3 regions of the Arthrobacter sp. NPDC090010 genome follow, and region 2 is predicted to be linked to each of the others. Evidence: riboswitches for the same ligand, from Rfam matches in the RefSeq annotation. Region 2 holds a riboswitch; each other region holds the start of a gene.
What was found. A riboswitch is a leader RNA that binds a small molecule or an ion and turns the genes downstream of it on or off. The one in region 2 is predicted to bind thiamine pyrophosphate.
Positions count from the first base shown of each region.

Region 1: another riboswitch for thiamine pyrophosphate. It lies ahead of thiO (glycine oxidase ThiO); the one in region 2 lies ahead of thiC (phosphomethylpyrimidine synthase ThiC).
Region 3: another riboswitch for thiamine pyrophosphate. It lies ahead of ACIPXZ_RS06020 (ECF transporter S component); the one in region 2 lies ahead of thiC (phosphomethylpyrimidine synthase ThiC).

Region 1 is NZ_JBIVFT010000001.1:378,013-388,286, forward strand. Features, by position in the region: gene ACIPXZ_RS01805 (RNB domain-containing ribonuclease) at 1-1,270, opposite strand, end outside; gene ACIPXZ_RS01810 (DUF805 domain-containing protein) at 1,399-2,394, shown strand; gene ACIPXZ_RS01815 (DUF805 domain-containing protein) at 2,517-3,092, shown strand; gene ACIPXZ_RS01820 (DUF805 domain-containing protein) at 3,190-3,927, shown strand; gene thiE (thiamine phosphate synthase) at 4,021-4,683, opposite strand; TPP riboswitch at 4,709-4,827, shown strand; gene thiO (glycine oxidase ThiO) at 4,824-6,008, shown strand; gene thiS (sulfur carrier protein ThiS) at 6,005-6,241, shown strand; gene ACIPXZ_RS01840 (thiazole synthase) at 6,243-7,034, shown strand; gene ACIPXZ_RS01845 (hypothetical protein) at 7,176-7,478, opposite strand; gene ACIPXZ_RS01850 (DUF3107 domain-containing protein) at 7,492-7,716, opposite strand; gene ACIPXZ_RS01855 (TetR/AcrR family transcriptional regulator) at 8,060-8,683, opposite strand; gene moeB (molybdopterin-synthase adenylyltransferase MoeB) at 8,786-9,985, shown strand; gene ACIPXZ_RS01865 (PadR family transcriptional regulator) at 10,025-10,274, shown strand, end outside.
Region 2 is NZ_JBIVFT010000002.1:393,954-404,227, forward strand. Features, by position in the region: gene ACIPXZ_RS04660 (GNAT family N-acetyltransferase) at 1-431, shown strand, start outside; gene ACIPXZ_RS04665 (DUF2469 domain-containing protein) at 480-806, opposite strand; gene ACIPXZ_RS04670 (ribonuclease HII) at 859-1,554, opposite strand; gene lepB (signal peptidase I) at 1,551-2,276, opposite strand; gene lepB (signal peptidase I) at 2,389-3,045, opposite strand; gene rplS (50S ribosomal protein L19) at 3,103-3,462, opposite strand; gene trmD (tRNA (guanosine(37)-N1)-methyltransferase TrmD) at 3,687-4,505, opposite strand; gene rimM (ribosome maturation factor RimM) at 4,509-5,057, opposite strand; gene ACIPXZ_RS04700 (RNA-binding protein) at 5,202-5,444, opposite strand; gene rpsP (30S ribosomal protein S16) at 5,445-5,858, opposite strand; gene ACIPXZ_RS04710 (hypothetical protein) at 6,043-6,489, opposite strand; gene ACIPXZ_RS04715 (VOC family protein) at 6,576-7,454, opposite strand; gene ACIPXZ_RS04720 (amidohydrolase family protein) at 7,500-8,624, opposite strand; TPP riboswitch at 8,657-8,764, shown strand; gene thiC (phosphomethylpyrimidine synthase ThiC) at 8,758-10,274, shown strand, end outside.
Region 3 is NZ_JBIVFT010000003.1:131,126-141,399, reverse strand. Features, by position in the region: gene ACIPXZ_RS06050 (MMPL family transporter) at 1-1,437, opposite strand, end outside; gene ACIPXZ_RS06045 (TetR family transcriptional regulator) at 1,492-2,166, opposite strand; gene ACIPXZ_RS06040 (YciI family protein) at 2,466-2,747, shown strand; gene ACIPXZ_RS06035 (hypothetical protein) at 3,026-3,922, opposite strand; gene ACIPXZ_RS06030 (helix-turn-helix domain-containing protein) at 4,006-4,650, opposite strand; gene ACIPXZ_RS06025 (DsbA family protein) at 4,804-5,481, opposite strand; TPP riboswitch at 6,006-6,126, shown strand; gene ACIPXZ_RS06020 (ECF transporter S component) at 6,170-6,784, shown strand; gene ACIPXZ_RS06015 (ABC transporter ATP-binding protein) at 6,788-8,380, shown strand; gene ACIPXZ_RS06010 (energy-coupling factor transporter transmembrane component T family protein) at 8,377-9,201, shown strand; gene ACIPXZ_RS06005 (UDP-N-acetylglucosamine 1-carboxyvinyltransferase) at 9,348-10,274, shown strand, end outside.

The sequences.
Region 1 (10,274 bases), on a different contig from region 2:
CCTCCCCGATCCGCGGTCCCATGAGGGCTGCCTCCACGGTGTCGATCGCGGCACGGTCCAGTTTGGATGAACGCTGGTCCGCCGCCCTCATCAGCTCAGGAACCTCGTGCAGGCTCTCCCGAGCCCAGCCGGGCACGGGCGTCCCTGCGCAGAGTGCCTCGCAGATCACCAGGACCCACCGATCCACCAGCCGCCGCAGGGGTGCCGTGGTGTGCGCGTACGGCGCCCCGATGGCGGCTTGCACGGTGTTCTCCGGCAGCTCGCCGTCGAAAGCCGCGTATTCCGCCCCACGGAAGAGTGCGGCTGCGGCATGCACGATCGCGAGGTCCTTGGCCTGTGAGGGGTCCAAGGTCCGAAGGTACTCGCCATAGCTGATGGATCCTTCTCCGGTCCGCCTCCACGGTTTTCCGAGAGCCGCGGCCTGGCGCTCGAAGGTCATCAGGGAGCGTTCGTCCGGTGCGGGCATGGTGCGCAGGATGCCCGTCTTCGCCCGGAGCATGATGTCAGCGGCTGCCATGCCCGTCATGAGCGAGATCTGGGCGTTCCAGTCCTCGACGGGCAAGGGGGTCTCCGTTTCCAAGCGGTAGGTGCCCGTCTCCGGGTCCTGCTCCACCACCTGTGCGGGGAGCTTCAGGCTCGCACCGCCGCGCTGCCGCTCGAGCTCGATCCGCTTCAAGCCCACTTCCTTCAGGAGCATGAGAGACTCGCCGGCGTTGCCGTCGTCGATGGATTGCTGGACACCCTGGTAGCTGAGTTTCGCCCGGGACTTCACCCTCGCCCGTCTGACGGAGGCCGAGACGACCTCGCCGCTGCCATCGAGGGCGAACTCCCAGAGGAACGCGCCACGTTCGGCATCCGGCAGAAGACTTCCGGCGTCTTCAGAGATCTCTTCAGGGTGCAGGGGGATTCTGCCGTCCGGGGCGTAAAGGGTCAGCCCGCGACGGCGGCACTCGGCATCCAGGGCACCGCCCGGCTGAATGAATGAGGGAACGTCGGCGATCGCGTAACTGACCGCGTAGCCGGTGCCGGATCGCGCGATATGGACCGCCTGATCCAGGTCCGTGGAGCTTGCCGGATCTATGGTGACGAGTTCCAACTCGGTGCGGTCCCAGTCGGGCAAGGACCGTTCCTGCACGGCGCGCAGGGCCTCCTCCATGGCCTCGGGCGGAAAGGCGGAGGGCAATTGCAGTTCTTCGCGTAGGGCGGTGAGGGCCGCGGCCAGACCATCCTGTGCGGCGGGACCTGAGACGGGGATCCAAGTGTGCGTCACACGTCACAGGCTAACGCCCGGTCCAGGGCGCGGGAGCTCCGACATTCCGTCGGAGCCGTTCTGGCATACTGACAGCAAATCATCACCGCACATCACGGCCCCTGGGCCAGTCAGGAGCATGCTCCGCCATGAGCAGCCAGCCGGAACAACAGGGGGAGCGCCCCGCTTCGCCCGAGCCTCAGAACCAGCAGCCGGGCACGCCGCCGCAGCCTCCACGTCCCCCGCAGCTCAGCCCACAGCAGGGAGGCTACTCCGCGGGACAGCAGCAGACGACTTCTCCGGGCTATCCGCAACAACCCGCTCCGCCGCAGCAGAGCTGGGGACAGGGCATGCCGCAGCAGGGTGCCCAGCAGTACTCCGGCCCGCCGCAGCATCCGGCGCAGCAGTACTCGCAGCCTGCGCCGCCTGCTCAGCCGCCGTACACGCCACCGCAGTATCAGGGCGGACAGGCGTATCCGGGGCAGTATCAGCAGCAAGGCCAGCCGGGGCAGGGCCAATATCAGCAGCCGCAGTATCAGCAGCCGGCCCAGTACCAACAGAGCCAGCACCAGCAGAGCCAGTTCCAGCAGCCCGGTTACGGTGCGCCACAGCAGCCGTCAACGCCGTCGTACGCTGCCCCGCAGGGCTTCGGTGGCGCCCCACAGCCGACTGCGACCGCCTACGCGGCCCCGGCAGGCATGGGTTTCGGTGCGGCGATCCGTTCAGGCTTCCAGAACTACACCAAGTTCGGCGGCCGGGCCCGGCGCTCGGAGTTCTGGTGGTGGTTCCTGTTCGTCGCGGTGGTGGTCGTGGTCCTCTCCACGGTGGCGGCCATCTTCTTCAGCTCGGGAATCGGCCAGGCAGTCTCCGAAGGCGACTACACGGAGATCCCGGGTACCGGACAGGTGGAGATCCAGTCCAATGCCTCCATGGTCATGGGATACGTCTTCTGGGGGCTGGCCGGCGTGTTCTCCCTCGGAGTGCTTCTTCCGACGGCTGCTGTGGGCGCACGCCGTCTGCACGACGCCAACTTCAGCGCGTGGTTCCTCCTTCTCTGGCTCGTGCCGCTGGGAGATATCGCTCTGGTGGTCCTCTGGGCGCTGCAATCCAAACCGGAAGGCGCCCGATTCGACCGTAAGGTCTGAGCACCCGCCCGGCCACCGCATGGTCGCCGCACGAAATTCCTGCGGCGACCATGCCATTCCGGGCCGGCCTGGAGTATGACTGGCCTAGGGACATCGACGAACCATCACCGCTGGAGGAAACCATGACTCAGGAACCGCAGTACCCCACAGGGCCGCCCTCCGGGGGAGAGGCCCCCTACGGGCAGTTCGCCCAGCCGCCGCAGTTCTGGGGCCCGCCACCGCTTCCGCCTCTCGCGATCCGTCCCAAGGCCACCTTCACGCAGGCCGTCAAGTCAGGCTTCCGCAACTACGCCAACTTCAACGGGCGGGCGGTCAACTCGGAGTTCTGGTGGTGGTTCGTCTTCGAGTATCTGGTGATGAGCGTGCTGTACCTCACCGCCTATGTGGTGTTCCTGGTGGGAATTCTGAGCTCCGTTGTCGAAGGCGCGCGGGTTGGTTCCCGCTCCGGTTCCCGCCTCCCGACCGCCGACTTCACCTGGAACCCGTTGCTGGTGGTGGCCGTGATCCTCGTGATCGTCCTGCTTCTGGCCGGGCTCGCCCTTTTACTCCCCGGACTGGCCGTCAGAGTGCGGAGACTCCACGACGCCGGCTACAGCGGTTGGTTCGTACTGCTGACGCTGGCCCCGTTCGGCTCAGTCGTCCTCCTCGCACTGCTGGCCATGGAAAGCAGTCCGGAAGGCATGAAATACGGCTATTGACCCAGCTCAATGGGGACTTGTCCCCATAGCGGGGAGCCGCCTGAAGGTCTAGATTTAGAGCAGGACACAGATGCGCAGGTGACGGGAGAAAGCGACCATGACGCAACAACCTGATTGGCAGAACAACAACGGGGGGCAGCAGCCGCCCCAACAACCACCTTACGGGCAGCAGCCGCAACCTCCGCAGCAGCCTCCCTATGGACAGCAGCCGCAGGCGCCGCAGTACGGCACGCCGCAGGGTCAGCCGCAGCCGCCGCAATTCGGTGCCCCGCAGCAGCCCGGGTACGGCCAACAGCCCGGCGGGTATCAGCAGCAGCCGCAGAGCCCCTACGGTCAGCCGGCCTATGGCGGTCTTTACGCACCGTTCGTGCCCCGCCCCAGCGTCGGATTCGTCGATGCGATCAAGCTGGCCTTCAGTAACTACGCCAACTTCAAGGGCCGCGCAGGGCGCAGTGAGTACTGGTGGTGGTTCCTCTTCCGCGCGGTGGTGGCCGGAATTCCGATCGGCATCGGCTACGCCCTGCTGTTCGGCGGCATCATCAGCCAGGCCGCAGTGAGCCGCACCGACAGCTACGGCTACACCTCGAGCTCCAGCTCGGACGTCGTCTTCACCGGCGGCATGGTGTTCGGACTCATCCTGATCATCATCGGTGCCATCATCGGTCTGGCCCTCCTGGTCCCGGACCTCGCCATCGCCTGGCGCCGTCTGCACGACGCGGGCTTCCCCGGCCCGATGTTCTTCCTGGCGTTGATTCCCTACGTCGGCGGGATCATCCTGATCGTGCTCTGTGCGATGCCGAGCAAACCGGAAGGCATGAAGTACGAGGTTCAGTGACCCTCAACTCCTCTGGAACGCCGAAGACCCCCGCCTCATCGCGGGGGTCTTCGGCTTTTCAGGCAGTTGTTCCCAGCCAGGGCAGTGTTTTGCTCAGAGTTCGGGCAGGGCGGCCAGGAGACGCTGTGCAGCGTCAGCAGGATCCTGTGCTTCCGTCACCGCACGGACGACGACCACGCGGCGGGCCCCCGCCTCGACGACCTGAGCCACGTTGCCGTGGTCGATGCCGCCGATCGCGAACCACGGCACGGTGGTCTGGGTCCGAGCGGCATGGCTGACCAGTTCGAGGCCGACGCCGGCCCGGCCGGGCTTCGTCGGGGTGGCCCAGAGCGGACCCACGCAGAAGTAGTCCGTCTCGGCACGTGCCGCGGCAGCGAGCGCATCATCGACCTGCACGGGGGAGTGGGTCGAGAGGCCCAGCACGGCGTCGTCGCCCATCAAGGAACGCGCGGCGGGAAGCGGGAGGTCTTTCTGCCCGACGTGGAGCACCGGTGCACCGGAAATCGACGCGATGTCCGCGCGGTCGTTGACGGCCCAGAGTTTCCCGTGCCGCTGGGCGGCCTCGCGGAGGGCGGCGAGAAGGTCCAGTTCCTCGGCCGCTTCGATGTTCTTGTCCCGCAGTTGGATGATGTCCACGCCTCCGGCGTACGCCGCATCCACGAACCCGGCGAAGTCGCCGCGCTCCCGGCGTCCATCGGTGCAGACGTAGAGACGGGCCGAGGCGAGGGACGGTGTAGCAATTGCTGCGGAACTCATGCGTTCAAGGCTAGCGGCTAGACTGATGCCGTACTGCGGGAGCCGGTTCCGGATGGTCACATTCGCACGGCTGAGAGGGCTTCAGCGCCGACCGCCACACCTGATCCGGTTCGTACCGGCGTAGGGAAGGACACGGAAGCATGCAGGAGCCAGTCGTCGATGTCGCCGTGATCGGTGCGGGGATCGTGGGGCTCGGCATCGCCTGGACGGCGCTTTCCTCCGGCCGCACCGTCGCGCTCATCGACCCCGAGCCTGCCCAGGGGGCCACCTTCGCCGCAGCGGGCATGCTCGCCCCCGTGAGCGAATACCACTACCAGGAGGAAGCCCTTCTCGGCCTGATGGTGGAGTCCTCCCGTCTGTGGCCTGAGTTCGCCGGGTCTTTCGGGGCCCTGGGCGGTTACCGCGAGACGCCCACCCTGGTGCTCGGTTTCGATGCCGCCGACCGGACGGCGCTCGCAGATCTGTGCTCCGTGCAGCGAGGCCACGGGCTCGACGTCGAGCCCGTCACCGTGCGCGAGGCTCGGCGCCTGGAACCGCTGCTCGCGCCTCAGCTCTCGTGCGCCTTCCTCACCCCGGGCGACCACCAGGTCGATCCGCGGCGTTTGCATGCGGCCATGCTGGAGCGCTTCACGGACGACGGCGGGACGCTCATGACCGAGCGCGCGGAGGAGGTCCTCTGGGCGGAGGCCTCGGCCGGCCGGGCTTCGGGCGTGAGACTTTCCTCCGGGCGTACGGTGTGGGCCCGTGAGGTCGTAGTGGCGAACGGGCTTGCCGCAGCGGACCTCGGGGGGCTCCCGGCCGATGTGCGTCTTCCCTTACGGCCCGTGCACGGCGACATCCTCAGGCTCAGAGTCCCCGAACGGCTCAAGCCTTTCCTGACGTCAACGGTGCGGGGGTCGGTGCGGGGCCTGCCTGTCTATCTGGTGCCGCGCGAGGATGGGACGGTGGTGATCGGGGCCACCCAGAGGGAGGACGGACAAAGCGGTGCATCCGCGGGCGGCGTCCATCAGTTGCTCCGGGATGCCCAGCTTCTGGTTCCCGCGGTGGCCGAACTGGAACTGGAGGAAGTGACGGCCCGGGCCAGACCGGGCACGCCGGACAACGCCCCGTTGCTCGGGCGGGTGCGGGGCCCCGACGGGCAGGACCTGCCCGGCCTGGTGATCGCCACGGGCTTCTTCCGCCACGGGGTGCTCCTGACACCGGTGGCAGCCCGTGCGGTGCTTGAGCTTCTCGACGGTACGGGTGGTGACCGGTGGGCGGCATTCCGGCCGGACCGGTTCAGCCCAGGAACTCTTTCGCAACAGACAGTGGAGGCACGCGCATGAACATCACCGTCAATGGTGAACGGCACACGCTGGGGGACGACGCCACCGTCGCTGCCCTGGTGGCCCGGGTGACAGGGCGGGAGATCCTGCCGGACGGCCAGGCCGCGGATGGCCGCCGGGTGGGAATGGCGGTGGCCCGCAACGCCACCGTGATCCCGAGGAGCCTCTGGTCGGGGACCGCCCTGGCCGATGGGGATGAACTCGAACTCGTGACCGCGGTGCAGGGAGGCTGAGATGACCCGGACAATGCATGACGACGATCCTCTGCTGATCGACGGCGTGGAGCTCGGCTCCCGCCTCATCATGGGCACCGGTGGGGCGCCGAGTCTGGACGGCCTGGGCGCGGCACTGCTCGCCTCCGGCACCGAGCTCACCACGGTGGCCATGCGACGGTACAGTCCGGCAGAGAACGGTTCGCTCTTCCAAATCCTCCTCGACCAGGGGATCAGGGTGCTGCCCAATACGGCAGGCTGTTTCACGGCGCGTGACGCGGTGCTGACCGCGGAACTGGCGCGTGAGGCCCTGGAGACCGATTGGGTCAAGCTGGAGGTGATCGCCGACGAGCACACCCTGCTGCCCGACGCCGTCGAACTGGTGGAAGCCACCGAACAGCTGGTGGCCAAGGGCTTCAAGGTCTTCGCCTACACCAACGACGATCCCGTGCTCGCACTGCGCCTGGAACAGCTGGGCGCCGTGGCGGTCATGCCGCTCGGTGCACCCATCGGGACCGGGCTCGGCATTCTGAACCCGCACAACATCGAGGTGATCGTCTCTCGGGCGTCCGTGCCGGTGGTGCTGGATGCAGGGATCGGGACGGCGTCCGATGCTGCGCTGGCCATGGAGCTGGGGTGCGACGCCGTCCTGCTGGCGACTGCTGTGACCCGGGCCCAGGACCCGGTGCGGATGGCGACGGCGTTCCGGCACGCCGTCGTCGCGGGCCGTCTTGCGGCAACAGCAGGGCGGATCCCCAAGCGTGAGCATGCCCTGGCTTCGTCGAGCATGGCCGGCCGGGCGGAGTTCCTCTAGACCGAAACGGTCAACTGGGCCGAAACAGCGAATTCCCGGTGAAGCCGCGTCTTCAAGACGCGGCTTCACCGGGAATTCGTCGTTTCAGCGGTGTGCTGTGTTTCAGCGCAATGCTGGGCGGGGCCGAGCTTCTTGCCGTGCTCAGGCCCGGAGGATATCCGTCAGAGCGGCGGTGTCCGTGGCGGCGCGGCGGGCGCCGAACACCAAGGAGACCAGGAAAGCCGTCGCCGTGCCGAGCACGAGCGGGCCGATCCACGGCAGCCAGGTCCAGCCGGGGAGGTATCCCAGACCGAAGGCGATGAACACGATCCAGGAGATCGCCGCGATCAATACCCCGGCGCCCGCGGGAAGGGCTGCGCCCAGGGCGCTGCGCCGGGGGTTCACGGCCCAGGCGAGCGCTCCGAGCGCCACGACTCCGAGGAGCGGGATGATCAAGGACAGCATGGTCGCCTGCGGCCTAGAGGGCGCCGAAGCCGACGCGGCGCTGCTCTTCCGGACCCACCTCGACGTAGCCCAGGACGGCGGCGGGAATGATCACGCTGCGGCCCTTGACGTCGCTCAGGGAAAGCACGCCGCCGGAGGCGAGCGCCTCGGAAACGGCCTTGGTCACGGTCTCTGCGTCCTCGTCGGACTCGAAGACGATCTCACGGGCCACGTTCTGGATGCCGATCTTAACTTCCACGTTCGCCTCCTGGCGGTTCACTGGCTCCGGCGGACCGGAGCGTCAACAAGCTTTTCCAAGCCTAAGGGGTCTTTCCCCTTCGCGACCCTCCGCATGGCTGAGAGCGAACACGGAGAACGCGTGCCTGTGTCCTGATGCCAGACGTCCTGCCCTGAATGCTCTGCCCTAAATGTCGTGTCTCAAATGTCCGGTGCCAGAGGTCCTGTCCGGCCGAGCTCGCTAGTTCGGTGCGAGCCCGCGAGATTGATGCGCGAGTTCGCACTGAACTAGCGAGCTCGGCGGAAGCAGTACGGACAGGCCGAAGGAGCACGGACAGAACGGCGGCCGGACTGGGCGGCCGGTCTCAGCTTTCCTTGGGGAAGCGGCTGATACCGCGCCAGGCGAGGCGGTAGATGAGGTCGCTGGCGACGTCGAGGTCGAGCCGCCCGTCGGTCTCCAGCCAATAGCGGGCGCTGACCTGCGCGAGCCCGGAGAGGCCACGGCCGAGCAACTGTGCCTCGATCATCGGCAATTTGGTGTCCTCCGCGATCACGCGGGCGACGGCGTCGGCGAAGGTGCGGTTGAGTGTCTCGAGCCGCTCGCTCACATCCTGGTCATTGGTCAGGCCGGACTCGAACACGAGGCGGTGGGCCTGATCGTCACTCGCCATGAACTCGAAATAGGCGCGCATGACGGCCTGGACCCGGAGCTTGTTGTCCGTGGTCGAGTCGATGGCGGTCAGGAGCATCTCCGTCAGGACGGCGAGATGGCTGTCCAGGAGCGCGAGAAAGAGCTCGCGTTTGGAGGGGAAGTGCTGGTAGAGCACGGGCTTGCTGACCCTGGCGGCCTCGGCGATCTCGTCCATGGCGGCACCGTGATAGCCGTTGGCGACGAACACTTCCTGCGCAGCCTGCAGAAGCTGAGCCCGGCGCTCATCCCGGGGAAGGCGCGCCGTGCGAGCGCCGGGGCGTGCATCGCTCACAGTCACATTCCGTCCTTTGCTTTCGTGGCCGTCCTCGGCGAACGGCGTGAAGACAGTCTACTCGCAGGTAACATGACGGCTCCCAGGCACGCGGCATAGATTGGAGGCATGTCTGCGACCGATTCCCGGACCACCCTGCCGCCTCTCGTCGAGCCTGCGGAGGCGCTCAGCCGCGAAGAGCTGGAGCGATACTCCCGGCATGTCATCATCCCTGAGATCGGATCCGTGGGACAGCGCCGGCTCAAGAACGCGCGCATTCTGGTGATCGGCGCGGGAGGCCTCGGATCGCCCGCCCTCCTCTATCTGGCGGCAGCCGGAGTGGGGACGCTCGGTGTGGTGGACGACGACGTCGTGGAGCTGAGCAATCTGCAGCGTCAGGTCATGCACACCGTGGACCGGGTCGGACTTCCGAAGACGGAATCGGCGGCCCAGGCCATCGCTGAGCTGAACCCGCTGGTGACAGTGGTGCAGCACCGTGTCCGCCTCGACAACAGCAACGCCGTCGAGCTGTTCCGCCAGTACGATCTCATCCTCGACGGTGCGGACAACTTCGAGACCCGCTATCTCGTCAACGACGCGGCGGCGATTGCCGGCAAACCCTATGTCTGGGGTTCGATCTTCCGCTTCGACGGGCAGGTCAGCGTGTTCTGGGAGCAGTACGGGCCCACTTATCGCGATCTGTATCCGGAAGCACCGCCGGCGGGCAGTGTTCCGAGCTGTGGTGAGGGGGGAGTCTTCGGCATGCTCTGCGCGGCCGTCGGCTCGCTCATGGTGAGCGAGGCGATCAAGCTGGTGACCGGCGTCGGCCGCTCCTTGCTGGGGCGAGTGGCGCTCTTCGACGCGCTCGGCGGATCGTGGCGGCAGATCAACGTGCTCAAGGACCCGGACGCTCAGCCGATCACGGAGCTGAGCGACTACGCGGCCTTCTGCGGGGTCGCTCCCGAAGAAGAGGCGGCGGAGGATCTGGAGAGCGCGGGTGCGGTGACCGCCACCCAGCTGGCCACGATGCTTGCGGCCCGGGACGCGGGAGGCCGTGATTTCCTCCTGGTCGATGTCCGTGAGACGGGCGAACACGACATCGTCGCCATCCCGGGGGCCGTGCTGATTCCGCAGGGCCGGATTCTGGCAGGGGAGGCCTGGTCGGAGCTGCCGCGGGAGCGGGAGATCGTCTTCCACTGCAAAGGCGGGACGCGCTCGGCCAACGTCCTGGCGGCCGCCCGCCGGGAAGGTTATACGAAGGTCAGTCACCTCGACGGCGGTGTCCTCGCCTGGGTCCGGGACGTCGAGCCCGGGAAGCCGGTCTACTGAAGGTTCCGGCTCTGCTGCGCATTCAATGATGCTATCGACATGTCAAAACAGACATGTCAGAATATGGTCATGTCACTTGCTTTCGCCCTTGTCGGTCTGCTCGCCGTAGAGCCGCAATCGGGCTACTCCTTGTCGAAGACCTTCGGTGAAAGCCTCGGGCGCTACGCGTGGAGCGCCGGGCATCCGGCCATCTACACCGAGCTGTCCGGTCTGGTCGATCGTGGCCTGATCGAGGTCGTCGGTGAAGGCGCTCGCGGAAGCAAGACGTATGCCGCTACGGGAGCAGGCC
Region 2 (10,274 bases):
ACTCCCCACCGTGGACCGACAGGACATCAGTCACGCGCTTCATGGACGGATGCCGGCGGATGTCAGAGGAAGGCAGCGGCGCACGCGTGGTGATCGAACGGATCTCCGATCACAGCTTCGTCGGCTGGTGCACCTTCAACAGCTGGAACCCCGAGTTCCGCAGCGCCTCGCTGGGCTACTGTCTCAATCAGTCGAGCTGGGGCCGCGGCTATGCGACCGAGGCAGCGCGTGCCCTTCTCCGATGGGCGTTCGCGACACTCGATCTGAACCGCGTCCAGTCCGAGACCGACACCGGAAATTGGGCGTCCGCCCGTGTGCTGGAAAAGCTTGGCTTCGTGCTCGAAGGCACTCTCCGCGAGGACTGCATCGTGAACGGGGATGTGTCGGATTCCTGGGTGTATGGGCTGCTGCGTCGTGACTGGAAAGGATGACGCCCCGAAGTCCCAGAGCCGCCCGCGTCACCTTGACCGGAAAGGGGCTCAGTTCCCCAGGTCATCGGGCTGTGGCAGGCCCAGGTCGTCGTTCCGTGGCAGCTCTTCGACGTTGACGTCCTTGAACGTGATCACCCGGACGTTCTTCACGAACCGCGCCGTGCGGTAGACGTCCCAGACCCAGGCGTCATTGAGTGTCAGGTCGAAATAGACCTCCCCGTCGGCGCTGCGGGCCTGCAGATCGACATGGTTGGCCAGATAGAAGCGCCGCTCGGTCTCCACGACGTAGCTGAAGAGTCCCACCACGTCCCGGTACTCGCGGTACAGCTGGAGTTCCATCTCGGTTTCGTAATTCTCAAGATCCTCGGCACTCATGTTTCCATCTTCCCTCAGCGGACAGGGTGGCGCACGCCATCCGATCCCGTTCTCAGAGGAGCTTCCAGCTCCTGCGGTGCTGTTCACACGCCCCGTGCTCGCGCAGGGCGGTCTTGTGGACTGCCGTCCCGTAGCCCTTGTTGATCTCCCAGCCGAACATGGGGAACTCCTGTGCCATGACGGCCATCAACTCGTCACGTTCCACCTTGGCGAGAATGCTTGCAGCCGCAACGCCCTGGCAGTCCATGTCCGCCTTGATCCGCATGGTCACCGGCAGATCGCGGAGGCTGGGAACGCCGTCGTCCTCGCCCGACGTCGACGACGGCGCCAGAGCGTCGAACAGGGAATCCGCCGGGCGCTGAAGCCAATTGTGCTTTCCATCCAGCAGCACGGCGTCGGCCACGCCTCCGGCGCCCCGCACCTGCGCCCAGGCCCGTTCAGCGGCAAGCGCCAGTGCTTCCACGATGCCGAACGCATCGATCTCAGCCGCCTGTGCGTGCCCGACTGCTGCGTGACGTGCCCAATCCCGGACCACGGGAACCAGTTCTTCGCGCCGAGCAGCCTTCAGGAGCTTGGAATCCCGCACCTGCGGAAGTTCCACCAGCTGTTCCAGATCCAGAACCGTGAGCCCCACGCTGACGGGCCCCGCCAGCGCGCCACGCCCCACCTCGTCGAGGCAGGCCAGGAAGCGGACTCCCTGGGTGGCAAGGGAACGTTCGAACTCCAGTGTGGGAGCAGGCAAGGTCACTCCCCGGAATGGCTCGCCAGAGCCGCGGGGATCTGATCGGGACGCACGTTCTCGGCAGCCTTCGCCGGCGCGGGCACGTCCTTGAACACCTCGGGATAGTTGCCCAGGCCGCCCATCCGGTTCAGCGGGAGGACGATGACGACGGCGCGGCCCTCCACATCGCTGATGTCCACGAAACCGGCGCCCGGTCCGCCCTGGTGGGCCCGCGAGTCCGCGGAGTTGTTCCGGTTATCGCCCATGACCCAGATCTTGCCGGCGGGCACGGTCACATCGAATCTCTGCGGAACAGGCTTGACGGCCGGGTTGATGTAGCTCTCGTTGAGGCTCACACCATTGACCTGGATTCTGTCCTGGGCGTCACAGCAGACCACGTGATCCCCCGGCAGCCCGATCACGCGCTTGACCAGGTACTGCTTGGATTCATCCGGCAGAAGTCCGAGGAAGGCCAGGGAATCGTTCACCCAGGCGAAGGGACCACGGTTCGTCTGTTCGATCGGCGGAAGCCAGCCCTTGGTGTCCCGGAAGACCACCACGTCGCCGTGCTCCAGGCCGATCGGCGTGGGCACCAGGCGGTTCACGAAGATCCTGTCGTTGACCTCGAGGGTCTGAACCATCGACTCACTCGGTACGTAGAAGGCCCGGAAGAGGAAGGTCTTGATGAGGAAGGACAGCAGGACCGCCACTCCGACGATCACGCCGATCTCCTTCAAGAAGGAGAGCACCGGATGTTCTTTTTTCCGCCTCTTCGAACGGCTTCTGCGTTCGTCTGGCGCCTGTCCGGCCTGCGAGTCCGGTTCAGGAAGGTGTGCTCCCAATGCTGTCCTTCCGTTCGGGTCATCGGCCAAGCGCCGGTGACGGGATCTGTCTCAATCTATCAAGCGGCCAGACGATCCTGACCGGTTCCCCCAGGACACGCTCGACCGGGATCATGCCGCCGCCCGGTGCACCCAGCAATGACCGGGAGTCGACGGACACGGAGCGGTGATCCCCCATCAGCCATAGCCGGCCGGCCGGCACCAGGACGTTGAAGGAGACCGTGCTCGGCGCATCTCCGGGATAGAGATAGGGCTCGTCCACGGCCTTCCCATTGACCGTCAGCCTGCCGTTCGCGGTGCAGCACACCACATGATCTCCGGCCACTCCGATGACGCGTTTCACGTACACCGTGTCCTGTCCGACGATGCCGAGCCAGCGCCCTGCCTCGCTCAACCCGTCCAGGACGGGTCCCCGACCACTGTCGGCCGGGTCCAGGGAGCCGCGTCCGTCGAAGACCACCAAGTCCCCCCGTTCAGGCGCCCGTCCTTGAAACGCCGTCTTGGAGACCGCGATCCGGTCCCCCTCCTGCAACAGGGGTTCCATGGACGCCGACGGGATGTAATACACGTCCACCCACAAGGCCCGGACGCACGAGATCACGAGCACCGCGACAACCACCCCGAGAGCGACAAAACGCCAGCCCCGGAAGGGGGACTGGCGTTTTGTCGTCTTCATGAAGAAGTGATCCTCTGGGGAGGTACTCGCGGTGACCGCGGGTGCTCCCGCGAAGGATTACTTGGAGGCGCCGAAGTCGCGCTTCTCCTTGATCTTTGCTGCCTTGCCGCGCAGCTTGCGCATGTAGTACAGCTTGGCGCGGCGCACGTCACCACGGGTGACGAGCTCGATCTTCTCGATGATCGGGGAGTGCACCGGGAAGGTACGCTCCACACCGACACCGAAGGAGACCTTGCGGACCGTGAAGGTCTCGCGGACACCGGCACCCTGACGGCCGACGACGAAGCCCTGGAAGACCTGAACACGGCTGTTCTTGCCTTCGATGATGTTGACGTGCACCTTGAGGGTGTCGCCGGGGCGGAAGTCGGGGACGTCGTTACGCAGCGAGGCTGCGTCGATGGAATCGAGGATGTTCATAGATCCACTCCTGGCGGACGCCACAGGTCATCCGCTTTGGTAGCCAGCATCCCGACGGCTCGGCCGGGCAGGATGCTGAAGTGTGCTCGCCGCGGTTCCCGGGGATGGGTTCCGCGGTGGTCCGCTTGTTGGCCGTGCGCCCCCTGTGGCAGGCGGCAGCCCAATGGACACCAAGAGTCAATTTTGCCACAGAGACCTCTCCGTGACCAATCGCACGCAGCGCGTCAGCCCGCTTCGGGGCGTCTCCGCAGTCTTCCGTCGACGACGTCGTACCCCAGTTGAGCGAAAGCCTCACGGTCTGCACCGGGCAGCGCCGTCGCGTCGAACTCCTCCAGAAGGTCAGGACGCCGTTCCGCGGTGCGTTCGAACTGCTGATGGCGGCGCCAGCGAGCGATCTTCCCGTGGTTGCCGGACAGCAGTACCTCGGGCACTTCGTGTTCGCGCCAGGACGACGGCTTGGTGTACACGGGGTACTCCAGCAGACCGTCCGAATGCGACTCCTCGATCAGCGACTCGGCGTTGCCCACCACACCCGGCACCAGCCGGCCGATGGCTTCAACCATGGCCATGACGGCCACTTCCCCGCCGTTGAGAACATAGTCACCCAGGCTCACTGGGCGGACGTCGAAGCGTTCCCGCGACCAGTCTAGAACCCGCTCGTCGATGCCTTCGTAACGGCCGCAGGCGAAAACCAGGTGCTCCTCTTCGGCCAGCTCGTATGCCATGGCCTGTGTGAAACGGGCCCCGGCCGGGGACGGGACGATCAGAACCGGACGGGAATCCCCAGCCGTCTCCGCCGCGCCGCGCTCCGCCTCCGGAGGCAGGACGGACTCCAAGGCCTGAGCCCACGGTTCCGGCTTCATGACCATGCCCGCACCGCCGCCGTACGGCGTGTCATCCACGGTCCTGTGCCGGTCGGTGGTGAAGTCCCTCAGATCGTGCACGTCCAGAGACAGAAGTCCGTCCTGGCGGGCCTTGCCGATCAGCGACAGCTTGAGGGGTTCCAGGTACTCCGGGAAGATGCTGACGACGTCGATGCGCATGGTTCAGTCCACGTCCCCGTCGCGAGGCGACTCGCCGCCGTCGTTGTTCAGATCGAGAAGACCCGGTGGAGGCGTGAGCAGCACGTACCCCTCCTCAAGATCGATCTCCGGGACGATCTCCTCGACGAACGGAACCAGGACCTCACGGCCGTCAAGGGTCTCGACCACGAGCAGATCCTGAACCGGCATGGTGGTCAGAGCGGCGACGGTGCCGACCTTCTCATCCCCCACGCGGACCTCGAGCCCCTGCAGTTCGTGCTCGTACCAGCCGTCGTCAGAGCCCTCATCCTCGAGTTCGTCGCTCTCCACGAACAGATAGGTGCCCCGGAGTTCCTCGGCCCGGTTGCGATCCGCCACCGATTCGAAGCCCAGCAGAAGGATGCCCTTGTTCCAGCGGGCACGGGTCACGATCAGCGGCCCGTTCGCCTCGGGTTTGGTGGCGAACTCGGCGCCGGGGACGAAACGGCCTTCCGGATCATCGGTGAAGACCTCCACCGTGACCTCGCCGCGGATGCCGTGCGGCCTGCCCAAACGTGCGACCTGGAGCTCCATGGTCCTCCTGTCAATGTCCTGAATGTCAAAGGAGGCGGTGACATTCACGGTTACGCCGCGGATGTCACCGCACAAAGCAACGGCCCCTCCACCATGAGGGCGGAGGGGCCGTTGAGGTTCTAGCCTGAGTGTCTCAAGCCGCTTCTAGCGGCGACGCTCGCCGTCGACGACATCCACGCGGACCGGGCCGCCCTCGGAGAGGGCTCCCATCACCGTGCGGAGCGCGCGGGCGGTACGACCCTGACGGCCGATGACACGGCCCAGGTCGTCGTCGCTCACACGAACCTCGAGGCTTTCACCGCGACGGCCGTTGCGGGCGGCCACGGTGACGTCCTCAGGGCTGTCCACGATGCCGCGGACCAGATGCTCAAGAACCTCGGGAAGCAATTACTCAGCCTCGGTGGTCTCGGCGGCTTCCTCGGAAGCCTCCTCAGCCTTCTTGGCCTTGGGGGTGATGGCCTCGGGCAGCACGACGGAGTCGGTGGACGGAGCCACGAACGCAGCCTTGTCTTCCTTGGTCTTCAGGGTGCCCTCGGCGCCCGGGAGACCCTTGAACTTCTGCCAGTCACCGGTGATCTTGAGGAGGTTCAGAACCTGCTCGGTCGGCTGAGCGCCGACGGAAAGCCAGTACTGAGCACGCTCGGAGTCGACCTCGATGTACGAGGGCTGCTCGGTGGGGTGGTACTTGCCGATCTCCTCGATGGCACGGCCATCGCGGCGGGTGCGGGAATCCGCAACGACGATACGGTAGTACGGTGCGCGCATCTTGCCGAAGCGCTTGAGGCGAATCTTAACGGCCACTGTTGTGGTCACTCCTGTTTCTGAAACGGGGTTGAACCCCTTGTTCTGCTCCCGTGGGGCGGGCCATACTGAAGGGTTCCGAGAACATGATGCATGCGCGGGAAGAGGGGCCGCGCAGATCAGGTACCCGATCATTATGCCAGATCCCGGCAAACCGTCCTAATGGACCCGCGGACTGCGGAATTCAGGCGGACCAGAGATAAAGCCGCTGACGCGAACCGGAATCGACGGCTCCGGCGAGCGCGGTGAGCGCCAGCAGATGACGCTGCGCCTCAGCGGTGCTGAAAGGCACGTCCTCATCCTCCGCCCAGCGTCCGGCCACAGTGGCCAGAGCCGGGTCCTCACCCTCCTCGTGGTACTTCGGAAGCTCCTCGAGCACCCTCAGGGCCGTCGCAGGGAAGGCATAGAGTTCATCGACCGCGATATCGGCCATCTCGAGCTCCTGCTCCCCCGCGCTGTGCACGGCCTGTGCCGCCAGCGCGCAGAGCTGCTCCACCTCGAAATCACTGACCCCGTCGATGCGCAAGGCCTCGGGAGCGGCTGCAGCCCCGGAGGACAGCTCACCCGCCCGTTTCAGCGCCTGGGGGTGGTTGGCAACGAAAACCTCTACGAAAGCGTTCGACTGGCTCATGTCATCCTCGGAAAGTCGATATGCGGAACAAGGGCAGGCGCAGGGTATTCAGTTCTCCTGGGAACGGCGGTCCGTCCGACTTCAGGCTATCCCACCGCGACCCGGAGGCTGTTGCGCCACGGGTCTTCGAAGCGCAGTTCCGCGCCGGTGTGGTGATGCGTCACCCCGGCGACCCGCAGACGGTCGGCGAGCGCCGCGACGTCGTCCCCTCCGGGGACACGGATCAGTACCTCGCCGAGACCGAGCGTGTCCTTGCGAGGACCGGCGCCACGACTGTTCCAGACGTTCATGGCCATGTGATGGTGATATCCGCCGGCCGAGACGAAGAGCGCCGAGGCGCCGATGGCCGCGGTCCGTTCGAAGCCCAGCGTGCCGACGTAGAAGTCGGAGGCGGTGGCGACGTCGCCCACCTGCAGATGGACATGCCCGACATCGGCGGCGGCCTGCCGCTGTCCGGTCAAGGCCTCCTCCGCGAGGTGCTGCTGCAGGAAACCATTGGGGTCCAAAGGCAAGGAATCCATCACGACGTCACCCGCGTTCCAGGACCACTCGCCGCGGGGACGGTCGAAGTAGAGTTCGATGCCATTGCCTTCCGGATCGCCGAAGTAGAAGGCCTGGCTGACCAGGTGGTCTGCGCTGCCCTGAAAGAGCTTCGGGTCGTAGGAGGCCGCGGTGGCGAGGGTCGCCGCCAGGCCGGCGCGATCCTCGAACAGGAGGGCGGTGTGATACAAACCCGCCTCACCCCGGCCGGGCAGTTGCAGACCGGCCGCCGGAGCAAGATGCACCAAGGTGTTCCCGCCGCGGCCGAGGGCCAGCCCTCCGTCCCGTTCGGCGATGACCTCAAGGCCGAGCGCCCGCTGGTAATAGTCGCTCATGAGTTTCATGTCGGAGACCTTGAGCATGACCGTACCCATGGAAAGATCGGCGGGCAGAAGGTCCTGAGAGTGTGCGGCTGAAGCGTTCATACTCTTCTCAATTACTTGAAGCTTCAATTTATTCCGCACTTCAATTCATTCCGCGAGGGTCCTGTATGGGACACCTTCCCGGAAGACCTGCTGTGGAGTCGCGAGGACCGTCAGATTCTTCCTTGGGTCCTGGGCGTAGACCACCACATCGGCCGGAGCGCCTTCATCCAGGCCGGAGGCCCCCAGCCAGCTCCGTGCGGCCCAGCAGGCGGAATCGACCGCCGATTGCGTGGTCAGGCCCGCCCTGTGCAGCTCGTTCACCTCATCGGCCAGGCGTCCATGAGCGATCACGGTGCCGGCGTCGGTGCCCGCGAAGATCCGGACCCCCGCGGCATGGGCGCGGGCCACATTCTCATAGCGTCGTTCCCACAGTGCCCTCATGTGTGCGGCATACCGTGGGAACTTCGCCTCCCCCCGGGCCGCGATGTCCGGGAAGGTCGCGATGTTGATCAACGTGGGAACGATGGGGATGCCCCGCTCGACCAGCTGCGGCAGATGTTCCTCCTGCAAGCCGGTGGCGTGTTCGATGCAGTCGATTCCGGCCGCGATGACATCGTCCAGGATTTCCTCACCGAAACAGTGCGCGGTCACCCTGGCTCCTTCGTCATGAGCCGCCGCGACAGCCTCGGCGAGGAGTTCCGCGGGGAAGGACGGCTTGAGATCCCCGGCGGAGCGGTCGATCCAGTCCCCCACCAGCTTCACCCAGCCCCGAGGGTCCGCCGCGACCGACAGCCTCGCCTGCTCGCGCACGGCCTCGACGAGCCCGGCGTCGTCCACTTCCAGCGCCAGACCCCGCAGATAACGACGCGACGCCGCCACGTGCCGCGCCGCTCGGATGATCCGGGGCGCATCCGCACGACCATCAAGCCACCGCGTGTCCGCCGGCGATCCTGCGTCACGCACCAAGAGGGTCCCGGCAGCCAGATCCCGGCGCGCTTGTTCCACGGTCAGCACCTCATCCGCGGCTCCGCCCTCGGTCAGCCCGATATGGCAGTGGGCGTCCACCAGCCCCGGGAGAACCCAGCCGTCCACTCGCAGATCCGGCTCGACGGATGGCATCCGGAAGGTCAGGCGGCCTCCGACAGACCAAAGGCCCAAGGCCTCATCGTCCGGTCCAAGCAGCACAGGACCCGTGAATTCGATGACCGGGCGTGGTCGCATTTCAGCCATGGAGCAAGCGTAGCGGCCTCGTGTTACCGTGTTCGAGACCACACGGGTGTCCCGGCAAGGGGCTGAGATCGGACTGATGCTGTCCGGACCGTAGAACCTGACCGGGTAATGCCGGCGAAGGAAGTGAGTATCGATGAAATCACTGCAGCAATCCCCTGCCCACAGTCTGGAATTCCTCGATGGGGAACACGGCATCCGTGTCCCGGTGACGAACATCCACCTGGAGGATTCGCCCGGCGGCCGGGCCAACGCTCCCCTGCGGGTCTACCGGACGGTCGGCCCCGGCAGCGAGCCCGAGCGCGGCCTGCCGCCTCTGCGGGCGGAGTGGATCCGGGACCGCGAGGACGTGGAGACCTATCAGGGCCGCGAACGCAATCTGCTCGACGACGGCCGCTCGGCCGTCCGGCGCGGAGCCTCCTCGCAGGAGTGGCTGGGCGAGCGCAGAGCACCGCTCGTGGCCAAGAACGGACGGCGTGTGACCCAGATGCACTACGCCCGGGCGGGGATCGTGACGCCCGAGATGCGCTTCGTGGCGCTGCGCGAAAACTGCCCCGTGGAGCTCGTGCTCTCCGAGGTCGCTGCGGGCCGCGCGATCATCCCGGCCAATATCAATCACCCCGAGTCCGAGCCGATGATCATCGGCAAAGCCTTCCTGGTGAAGGTCAACGCCAACATCGGCAACTCCGCCGTCACCAGTTCCATCGCGGAAGAAGTGGACAAGCTGCATTGGGCGACCCTGTGGGGCGCGGACACCGTCATGGACCTCTCCACCGGCGACGACATCCACACCACCCGTGAATGGATCCTCCGCAACTCTCCCGTCCCCATCGGCACGGTTCCCATCTATCAGGCCCTGGAGAAGGTCAACGGTGAGGCGGACAAGCTGAGCTGGGAGGTCTTCCGAGACACGGTGATCGAGCAGTGCGAGCAAGGCGTCGACTACATGACCATCCATGCCGGCGTGCTGCTGCGCTATGTTCCGCTCACGGCGGACCGGGTCACCGGCATCGTCTCGCGCGGCGGGTCCATCATGGCCGGCTGGTGCCTGGCTCATCACCGGGAGAACTTCCTGTACACCCACTTCGATGAGCTGTGCGAGATCTTCGCAAGGTACGACGTCGCGTTCTCCCTGGGCGACGGACTGCGGCCCGGTTCCACAGCGGATGCCAACGACGCCGCGCAGTTCGCCGAGTTGGACACGCTGGCGGAGCTGACCAAGAGGGCGTGGGAGTACGACGTGCAGGTCATGGTGGAAGGACCGGGTCACATCCCGTTCCACCTGGTGCGGGAGAACGTGGAACGGCAGCAGGAACTCTGCGACGGCGCCCCCTTCTACACTTTGGGACCGCTGGTCACCGACATCGCCCCGGGTTACGACCACATCACCTCGGCCATCGGTGCCACGGAGATCGCCCGCTACGGCACGGCCATGCTCTGCTACGTCACGCCGAAGGAACACCTGGGCCTGCCGAATCGGGACGATGTGAAGACCGGCGTGATCACCTACAAGATCGCGGCGCACTCTGCGGATCTGGCGAAGGGGCATCCTGGAGCCCACGAACGAGACGATGCTCTCTCGAAGGCCCGCTTCGAGTTCCGCTGGCGAGACCAGTTCTCGCTGTCCCTGGACCCGGAGACCGCAGAAGCATT
Region 3 (10,274 bases), on a different contig from region 2:
CACCGCCAGCCACGGCCACTTGGTGACCCAGGCGCCCCAGCCGCGGGCGGCGTCGTCGTCATCCGAAAGGGGATGCGACGCCTTCTCCGCAGCCCGGCGCCAGCCTCGCTTGGACACCACGCGGCGCCCGATGAACCCGAGAATCGCGGGCGTCAGCGTGAGGGAGACGAGGACCGCCATCGCCACGGTGGCTGCGGCGGCGAGGCCCATGAGGGTCAGGAACGGCAGGCCCGGTACGGCCAATGCCGCAAGCGTGATGACCACGGTGATGCCCGCGAAGAACACGGCGTTGCCGCTGGTGCCGGTGGCGCGTGCGACCGATTCCTCCATGTCCATGCCGGCCAGGATCTGACTGCGGTGCCGGTTGACGATGAACAGGGAATAGTCGATGCCGACCGCCAGGCCCAGCATCAGGGCGAGGATGGGCGTCATGCTGTTCATCTGGATCGCGCCGGACAGTGCGAAGGTGCCGCCCACGCCGACCCCGACTCCGGCGATCGCCATCAGGAGCGGGAGCCCGGCGGCCACGAGAGTCCCGAGCATGATGATCAGGACCAGCACGGCGACGCAGAGACCGATGATCTCAGCCGGTCCGGCCAGGCTGCCGAGGTCCTCGGAGAGTTCCTTGCTCGGATAGACGTTCAAGCCACTGCTCTGGGTGGCTTCCAGGGTGTTGACGACGTGATCGCGGGCGTCGGTGGAGACGGCGCTCAGTGAGACCTTGAAGGTGATCTGGGCGACGGCCACGGCGCCGTCCTTGGAGACGAAGCGGATCCCCTGAGCCGCTTGCGCCTTGCGCTTGGCCTGATCCAGTTCCGCCTGGTGGGCGTCCAGTTCCTTGGCGGCGGCATCGGCTTTGGCACGGCCGTCGTTGTAAGCCTTCTCCGCGGCGGCGATCTGGGCTGCCGCGGCCTGTGCCTGGGCCGCAGGGACCTGGGCGCCGGATGCCTGGGCGGCTGCCGCCTGTTGCTTGGCGGTGTCCAGCTGCTTCTTGGCATCCTCCAGCTGGGCGTTGCCCGCGGCCTGCTGGGCCCGGCCGGCTGCGATCTGCTTCTCCGCGTCGCTCAGCTTGCTGGTGCCGGCATCCACCTGGGCCTGGGTCGCGAAGGGGTCGATGGTGCCCTGGAGTTCGGCCGCCCCGTTGAGGCTCTTCAGGGCGTCCTGGACGCTCTTCTTCTGCGCATCCGTGAAGGCCTTGCCGTCCTTGGTCTCGAAGACCACGGATCCCGTGCCGCCCGCGGACTCCGGGAGGACCTCCTTCAGGTGGTCCAGAACCCGCTGGGTCTCGGTGCCGGGGATCTTGAAGTCATTGGTGAGCTTGCCGTGGAATGCGGCGGCCGCACCTCCGACGGCCAAGAGGACCACGAGCCAGAAGGAGAGGACCCACCAGCGGTGCCGGTAGGAGAACTTGCCGAGCCTGTAGAGCAGGAGTGCCATGGTCTATTGCCTTTGTCGATGCCGGTTGGTGCGGGAGCGGGTGATGGGTGGTGCTCAGGCGAAGCCGTTGCGAAGATACTGGAGTGCTTGGGTGATGAGGACGCGCAACGCTGCGCTGTCGGTGTCCGCCACGTTCCCGTCACGGGGGAGCTGGTGTTCCAGCCAGAACTCCATGGCCGACTTCCCCGCGCCGATGATGGCGCCCACCATAGTCTTGACGAAGAAGGGGTCTGCTTCAGTTCCCAGACGTTCTACGGCAACGGCGCTGAGCTTGTAGCTCGCCTCCTCCCAGGCCATGAGCTGCCAGCGTTGCACCTGAGGTTGATTCTCCGTCAGAAGGCAGACCCGCGCCATCCGGGACAGGGCTCCCGGCTCCACCAGTGAGGTGACGGCGGCGATGGCGGAGTCCAGTAGCGGTTCCTCCAGGGGCCGCTTGCGGAACTCCTCGATGGCGCCGTCCAGGAAGTTCTGGACTGTTGCGGCGAGGGCGGCTTCCGGGCTGGGGAAGTAGTTGAAGAAGGTGCGGCGGGAGATCCCGACGGCGTCGGCCAGGTCCTCGGCCGTGAAGTTGCCCATGCCGTTCTCGGAGAGCAGCCGGACGGACGCCTCGATGATCGCGGCCCGGGTGGCCTGCTTGTTGAGCTCACGGCGGGAAGTCTTCTCGTCCTTCCCGCCCGCGGGTGCTCCCGTGCCGCGGGGTGTCGCGTCGAGAGCCGTGCTGGAGTCCATGGAAAAAATGCTACGGCAGCCAGTGCACGCAGTGCAATCTTGCATTGAGTGAAGTGAACGAAGTCACAGTGTGGCTCGGCGTGAGCACGCCCGTCCCAACGGCCGAGTTCGTGGCGGGCCGGGACGGGAGCTGGGTTTCGGCCGAGCTCGTGGGTTTCGGCTGAGTTCGTGGGTCTTTCCCACGAACTCAGCCGAAACCCACGAACTCACCTGGCAGGGGAGGCGGGGTCGCAGAGGGTGGGCGCCTGGCTCCGGGTGCTGGTGGGTGCGTGCAGATGGCCCGTTGATACGATCCGGGCATGGAATTCGTGGTGTTGTACTCCCTGCGTGACGGCGTCGACCGGGCCCGGCTCATGGAGGTGTTTCCGCGGCATCAGTCCTATTACCGGGAATTCCGTGCGGCCGGCGGCGGACTGATCGCCCTGGGCCCGTTCCTGACGCCTGATCCGGCGGCCGGGTCGATGGGAGTTTTCTCCACGCGGGACGACGCCGAGAGATTCATCGCTGACGACCCCTTCGTCACTGAGGGGTTCGCGGAGCCGCGCATCCTCGAATGGAACGTGGTCCGCTTCGAGCCGTGAATCCCTGGCCTTGCCCATGCGGCCTCGGGCATGAGTATGGCCCCGGCACGGTATGGCAACGCCGGGGCCATGATTCACTCACTCGCACATCTCTCTCTGGAGACGATGTCCACGCTACGACCGGAGTCTGAACGCTGGCTCAAAATACCGTGGACGTTCACCGCTCATGTGCCATGCATCGGCTCGCCGCCCCGGAGGGGTTCGGCTCGCCAGGTCCAGTCGTTTCCCCACGGACCTTGCTGAAAAGACCGCTTCCGGACGGTCTCGGGCTTCCTCGGCTAGCGCCCATTGAGCTTCAACAATGAGGCCGTACGTATCGTGAGGTAGCCACGCCATTCCATGGCCGCAGCGTCGGAGTAGCTCGGGAAGTCGGCAGACCAGCCGCCGTCGGCGTCCTGTGCCGACTGGGCGCGATCGAGGTCCGCCTCCACCGCATCGGGTCCGAGCAGCGCACGGATCGGGCGGCCCGGTTCCGGAGCATAGTCCAGGAGATGGAGACTTTCGCCGTCAGCACCGCCGAGCACGGGAAGGGCACCCGTGTGAGGTACGAAGCGGAACAGCTCGGTCAGCAGGGCTTGCGCTTGTGGATGGGTGTCGGAGGCGGCGTCCAGGAATTGGAGGGCCGCAGACAGAACGTACGCGAACGGTGCCTCGGTGATGGCGGCGATCGCGTTGAAGCAGTATGCCACCGAGCCCTTCAACCACGGATGCGACAGGATCGATTCATCGACCCGGGCCGAGCGGAGAGCGTGGGTGGTGATGCCTGCGGTGATCTGCAGCGACGACTTGCCCGAATCGGCCTGGACCCAGAAAGGTGCGCATGCGGTCGGATCTTCAATCGGCAGGGCGAAAGGGAGACCGCCGTCCGGGAGCGCGACCTTCTCAAGCCATTCCAACAAGGGGCCGGACGTCTCGGGTGCGGCGATGCCGGTATCAGCGATGGCCTCCCAAGCATGCTGTGCTCCGCCTGGCTGGCTTTCCGGCGCCCGGAGGTCGGGCTCCAGTCCCCAGCCGAAGCCGCCGTCGCTGTTTCGATACGCTTCGAGGCTGTTGATGATGCCGTTCCTCGACCGCTCCGCCTCTCCGATGTTCAGGGCGAGGTCAAAACGGTGGCGATCCAGCAGTCGTGCGTGGGATGTCATGAAAGCGTGGGCGCGGTCAATATCAATGCTCATGCTTCGAGCATGGTTCGTCCGGAGGACTCATGATTGGACGAATCGGCCAGAACGCGTCTGCGGTGCAGCCACGGACTGCGTGGTCAAAGACCGGCTGCGAGCCGCGCAGGCGTTCGTCCGGACAGTTTCTTCGCGTCTCGCGTGAAGTGAGCCTGGTCGAAATACCCGGCGGAAGCAGCCGCGTCTCCCAGTGCCAAGCCATCCTGGACGAGTTGGAGGGCCTTCTGAAAGCGGTGGATCTGCAGAAGACTATTCGGGCCGTAGCCGAAAAGGCGGTCATGGATCCGGCGCAATGACCGTTCGGACATGTTGTGGGCGCAGGCTATCTCTGCCAAACGCTTCCCCTGGTGTGCTGAATGATCGAGCGAAGCTGCAAGCGAGAGGAGCCCGTGGTCAGGTTCCGCCCGTCGCCATAACTCTGCCAGGACTTGCTCCAATAGCTTGCCGGGATCGCCGTCGAATCGGCGTTCCAGAGCCGCCGCGTGCGGGGTCACGGCCTGAAGATCGACGTTCAGGTCAACCAGTTCTTGCGCGGACACCTGGAGCAGGGTGTGGGCCACGCCCGGAGGAAGCCGGAGCCCGACGGTAACCTCACCGGGTGATGTGGAGACGGTCATGGCACGCGTGCCAGGTCCGGCGAACACCAGGCGGTTCTGGAACCACATGATGTCCATGACGCCATCTGGAAGGACGCTCTGCTGAGTGGCGGATGCTTGCACCCGCCACATCAGCGTCCCGGTTCGCTCGCTGTGCCAACTCGTGTATTCCGTCACGTCTGCGGCCCGTCCCTTCTGAGTAACAGACTAGTGCCACAGAGCACGATCGAGGCAGGTGCAGGCCCTTGCTGGGGGACTGATCGGGCGACCCTGAAGCCGCGGTCGTCAGCTTTTGAGGACGGAATCCAGGGGGAGCTTCAACGTGTCGTAGCTGCTGGAGTCGACTTCGAGGAGCCTCCCGTCGAGCACCAGGGTCGGCGTTCCGCGGAGGCCGAGCTCCGTGGCGTCGTCGAGATCCCGCTGGACCCGCTGCGCGACCGCGGCCGAGGTGAAGTCCTTGGTGAAACGTTCCATGTCGAGGCCCAGAGTGCGAGCGTAGGAGGTGAAGGCCTCCGCCTGGCCCGAAGCCGACTTCGCCCACTCCGACTGGTGCGTGAACAGGGCGTCCGCCATCCGGGCCTGGGCGCCCTGTTCCGCGGCGGCTTCCACGGCTTTGGCGGCGAGCGGCGCGTTCTGGTGCATGGGCAGGGGGAAGTTGCGCACCACGATCTTGACCTGCGAGCCGTACTCCTTCACGGCGCGGGTCATGAGCGCATCCATCTTGGCGCAGTAGGGGCACTGGTAGTCGGTGAAGAGGACCAGTGTCGCTTTGGGACTGGCAGGGTTGCTCAGCGTTCGTGCATTCTGCGGGGCGAGTTTGGCCAGCAGGGCTGCGGACGGGGCCTCGGGAGTGCTCGCCGGGGCGCTGGGGCTCGGCGTCGAGGTCGCGGACGACGGCGCGCCGCAGGCTCCCAGCAATGTCGCCGAGGCGCTCAGGGCCAGGACCCCCGCCAGGCTTTTCATGGTCAATCCTGCTCGCGATCGGCGCGCCATCGTACTCCCCGTGCTCGTTCTGAACTTGGCTGCGAGCCTAACCAGCGGTCCGGAAGGAGGCCAAGTTTCGTGAGGAGGGCAACAGAGGCCTGGGCGCGGGCGGTGGACCGGGCCCACGTCAACCACGCACCGTGTTCGGCCGACCTCGCGAGTTCGGTGCGAGATCGCGTATCTTGTGAGCGGTTTGACCCATAACTAGCGAGTTCGTGAGGTGAGGTGTTCTGTCTAGCGGGCTCAGCCAGGGGCAGTCCCCGACTAGCGGGCTCGGTCTAATGCAGCGCTGTGTTCCGCCGATCTCGCTAGTTCGGCGCGAGATCGCGTGTTGTGTGAGCGATTTGACCCTTAACTAGCGGGCTCGGCAGGGGCGTGGTCCGGAATCAGCGAGCTCGGCAGGGGGAGCAACAGCGTCGGTCGGCCGTCACCTAGGGGCAACGCTCCCAATGTGACAGCGGGACCGCAACACCGTCGTCGGGCGGGTATAAACTGTGGTCCACCAGAAACGACAGGGGAGCGCCGCCACCGAGAGGTGCGTGGGCGCTGAGAGTGCGGATCAACCGCAGACCCTCGAACCTGATCCGGTTAGTACCGGCGATAGGGAGTCGAGCATCTCAGAACGTGCCATCCGGCACCTCCCCTCCTGCAATCCCAGGAGGATGACATGACCACACAGACAATCGCGACGCGCCGCAGCTGGCGCGTGGTGGACATCGTGGTGGCGGCACTGATCGCCGTCGCCGGCGGTGTGATCTTCTGGGCCTGGGATCAGGGTGCCAATCTGATCAGCCCGCTGACCACCGCGTTCCCGCCCCTCTCCGGGCTCTACGTCGGAGGCTGGCTGCTGCCGGGCGTCCTCGCCGGCCTCATCATCCGCAAGCCGGGCGCCGCTCTGCTGGTGGAGGTCATCGCGGCCTGCTCGGAACTCGTGATGGGTTCACAGTACGGCCTGACGGTAGTGGCCTCCGGAGCCATCCAGGGCCTGGGCGCGGAGATCGTCCTGGCGATCTTCCTGTACCGGAAGTTCAACCTCCCGGTGGCCCTGTTCTCGGGCGCGGTGGCGGGTCTCGGATGCGCCATCAATGACAACTTCCTTCCCTGGGGCTGGAACATCACCTGGGACGGCGGATCCCAGGCCGTGTACCTCCTGTTCTGTGTGATTTCCGGCGCCGTGATCGGTGGGCTGCTCGGGTGGCTGGCCACCCGAGGCCTGGCGAAGACCGGTGCACTGTCGGCTTTCGCGTCCCGCCGGGCCGGGTCCGAACCGGTCTTCGGCTGAGCCATGGCCTCCACCTCGGTCCATCCGGCCCGGGTCACCGCCCGGGGCTGGGGCTGGCGGCACGGCGGGCGTGACCGCGCCGCCGTCGCCGGCCTCGACCTCGACCTCGAACCGGGCGAAAAGGTCCTGTTGCTCGGTCCGTCCGGGGCCGGCAAGTCGACGCTGCTGCATGCCCTGGCGGGTGTGCTCGGCTCCACCGAGGATGACGGAGCCGACGAGAGCGGCACTCTGCTGATCGACGGCGCGTCCCCTCGCGCGGCACGCGGCCGGGCCGGGCTGGTGCAGCAGGACCCCGAGACTCAGGTGGTGCTCGGCCGGGTGGGCGACGATGTCGCCTTCGGCGCCGAGAATCTGGCCGTGCCGCCCTCCGAGATCTGGGGCCGGGTCCGCAGAGCGCTCGACGACGTCGGGCTGGGGCACTTGCCGCTGGATCACCCGACGCATGCGCTGTCGGGTGGTCAGAAGCAGCGTCTGGCTCTGGCCGGGGTGCTGGCCATGCGGCCGGGCCTGGTACTGCTGGACGAGCCCACCGCGAATCTGGACCCGGACGGCGTGCTGGAGGTCCGTGATGCCGTGATCCGTGCTGTCGCCGGCTCGGGGGCGACGCTGGTGGTGGTGGAGCACCGGGTGGACGTCTGGAAGGACGCCGTGGACCGCGTGGTGGTGCTGGGGGCCGACGGTTCCGGGCCGTCCGGCGTGCTTGCGTCCGGTGCGCCCGGGGCGGTGCTGGACGCGCAGGGCGAGGCCCTGGCCGCGCAGGGCGTCTGGATTCCGGGTCGGGTGCCCGTGCTGAGCGGTCCGACCCGGGAAACGGGTTCCCGCGGATCCGGCGGCGCAGTGCTCCTCCGGGCGCGCGAACTCGCCGTGAGCCGTGCCGTCCGCGCTCGCCGGGGACTCGGCGCGAAGGCCACGGAACCTGTCCTGAGCGACGTCGGCCTGAAGCTGAAAGCCGGACACGCACTCTCGGTCACCGGCCCCAACGGCGCCGGGAAGTCGACCCTGGCCCTCACCCTGGCGGGCCTGCTGCCGCCGGTGCGGGGCGCCGTCGTCGCCTCTGAACTCTTGATGACCGCGGGAGGATCCGAACCCCGGCACCCCGAGCCGCACCGCTGGAAGGCGAAGGAACTGATCACGAGGATCGGCACCGTCTTCCAGGAACCGGAACATCAATTCGTGACCGGAACCGTCCTGGACGAACTGCGCTTCGGACCGCGTCAGCTGGGCCGAGGTGAGGATCGAGTGGACGAGCTGCTGCAGCGTCTGCGGCTGGAATCCCTGGTGGAGGCCAATCCTTATACGCTCTCCGGCGGAGAGAAGCGACGGCTGTCGGTCGCGACCGTGCTGGCCGCTCATCCGAGGCTGTTGGTGCTGGACGAACCGACGTTCGGTCAGGACGCCAACACCTGGGCGGAACTCGGCTCTTTGCTGCTGGAGTTGCTCGCCGACGGCGTCGGGTTGCTTTCCGTCACGCACGACGCCGACTTCACCCGGGCACTCGGGGCCACGGAGCTGGTGCTCGGTGGTGCCGGCCACGCGACGGAGGGCCCTGCGGCCGCGGTTCCGGCCAGTGGCCGGATGTCGGGAGGGGACGCATGAGCGCTCTTCCGGTCCTTCCCGTGGCCGATGTCGACCCTTACGCCGCCGCGCGGAGGGCTCAGCCGTTCCTCGGACGAGTCAATCCGCTGTCCAAACTCGGTGCGCTGGTGATCATCACCCTTGCCCTGATCTGGTCCATCGACTGGCTCTCGGCGGGGATCGCCGTCGTGTGTGAAGTGCTGGTGCTGCCTTTGGCGGGGCTTTCGCTGCGACGGTTGTGGTTGCGGGCGTGGCCTCTGATCGGTGCGGCGCTGCTGGGCGGCTGGAGCACCGCCCTGCTTGCGCCGGACAAGGGTCCGCTCCTGTTCCAGTTCGCGATCTGGAGCGTGGGGGAGCACTCGCTGCTTCTGGGCGTCGGTTTCGCTTTGCGCGGGCTGGCGATCGCCTTGCCCGCGGTGATCATGATGGCGTGCACCGAGCCGACCGAGCTGGCCGATTCCCTGGCTCAGCTGGCTCGATTGCCGCATCGCTTCGTGCTCGGCACGCTCGCGGCCCTGCGTCTGGTGGGACTCATGGTGGAGGAATGGCAGACCCTCGGCATGGCCCGGCGCGCTCGCGGCGTGGGTTCGGGAGGAAACGTCTTCTCCGCGGCGGGGGCGAAGCTGGGACAGAGTTTCGGTCTGCTGGTGCAGTCCATCCGCAGGGCTTCGCGGCTGGCCGTGACCATGGAGGCGCGGGGGTTCGGGGCGGGACCGCGTAGCTGGGCGCGTCCGTCCAGGCTCTCCCGTGACGACCTTTGGGTGCTGGTGGGTGCGCTTGTCGTGGCCGTGGCGTCGGTGGGGGTGTCCATCGTCGTGGGCGCGTGGAATGTCGTCTATTGAGTTCGGCAGGGCCACCGTGGGGCGAGGCTCGGGATCGTGACGCGAAAACCGAAAAATATCGCACGAATCGACTTGGGTATCCCAAAAATGCCGCCCGTTCGGCGGTGCTTGCGGGAAAGTAGCTCACATCTGATATATTCGTGCGCATGACTGAGACGATGGATCATCTGGCCTCCTGGCTCCGCGACGCCCGGAGCGACAAAGGCTGGACGCAGGGCAAGCTGGCGGAGGAGCTGGGAACCAGCCAGAGCGCCGTGGCCCGCATGGAGACCGGCAAGCAGAACCTGAGCCTGCGCATGATCCGGCGGCTCGAGGATCTTTTCGAAGCCACTCTCGTCACCCCCGCGCGGCCTCGCGTGACCCATCTGAAGGTGGAGGGCGGTCACAAGCTCAGCGGCGCCGTCGACGTCAACAGCAGCAAGAACGCCGGCGTCGCGCTCCTGCTCGCCAGCCTCATCAACCGCGGCACCACCACGCTGCGCCGTCTGGCGCGCATCGAGGAGGTCAACAGGATCGTCGAGGTTCTGGCGAGCATCGGCGTCGAGTGCACGTGGCTGAACGAGAACGATCTGCGCATCCGCCGCCCCGAGTCGCTGGACCTGGACGCCATGGACGTCGATGCCGCACGCCGCACGCGCAGTGTCATCATGCTCCTCGGCCCGCTCCTGAACGAGCGCGACGAGTACCAGCTCCCGTACGCCGGCGGTTGTGACCTGGGCACCCGCACCGTCGAACCGCACATGCAGGCGCTGCGTCAGTTCGGGCTCGAAGTGGAGGCCAAGTCCGGTTTCTACACGGTTCAGGCCCCCGAGGCGGACAGCAAGGACCGCAGCTTCGTTCTCACCGAGCGCGGCGACACGGTCACGGAGAACGCCATCATGGCCGCTGCGCACCGCACCGGCACCACCGTGATCCGCAACGCCAGCCCCAACTACATGGTGCAGGACCTCTGCTTCTACCTGCAGATGCTCGGTGTGAGCATCGACGGCATCGGAACCACCACCTTGCGCATTACGGGACTCAGCCACATCAACGTGGACATCGAGTACTACCCGTCCGAGGACCCCATCGAG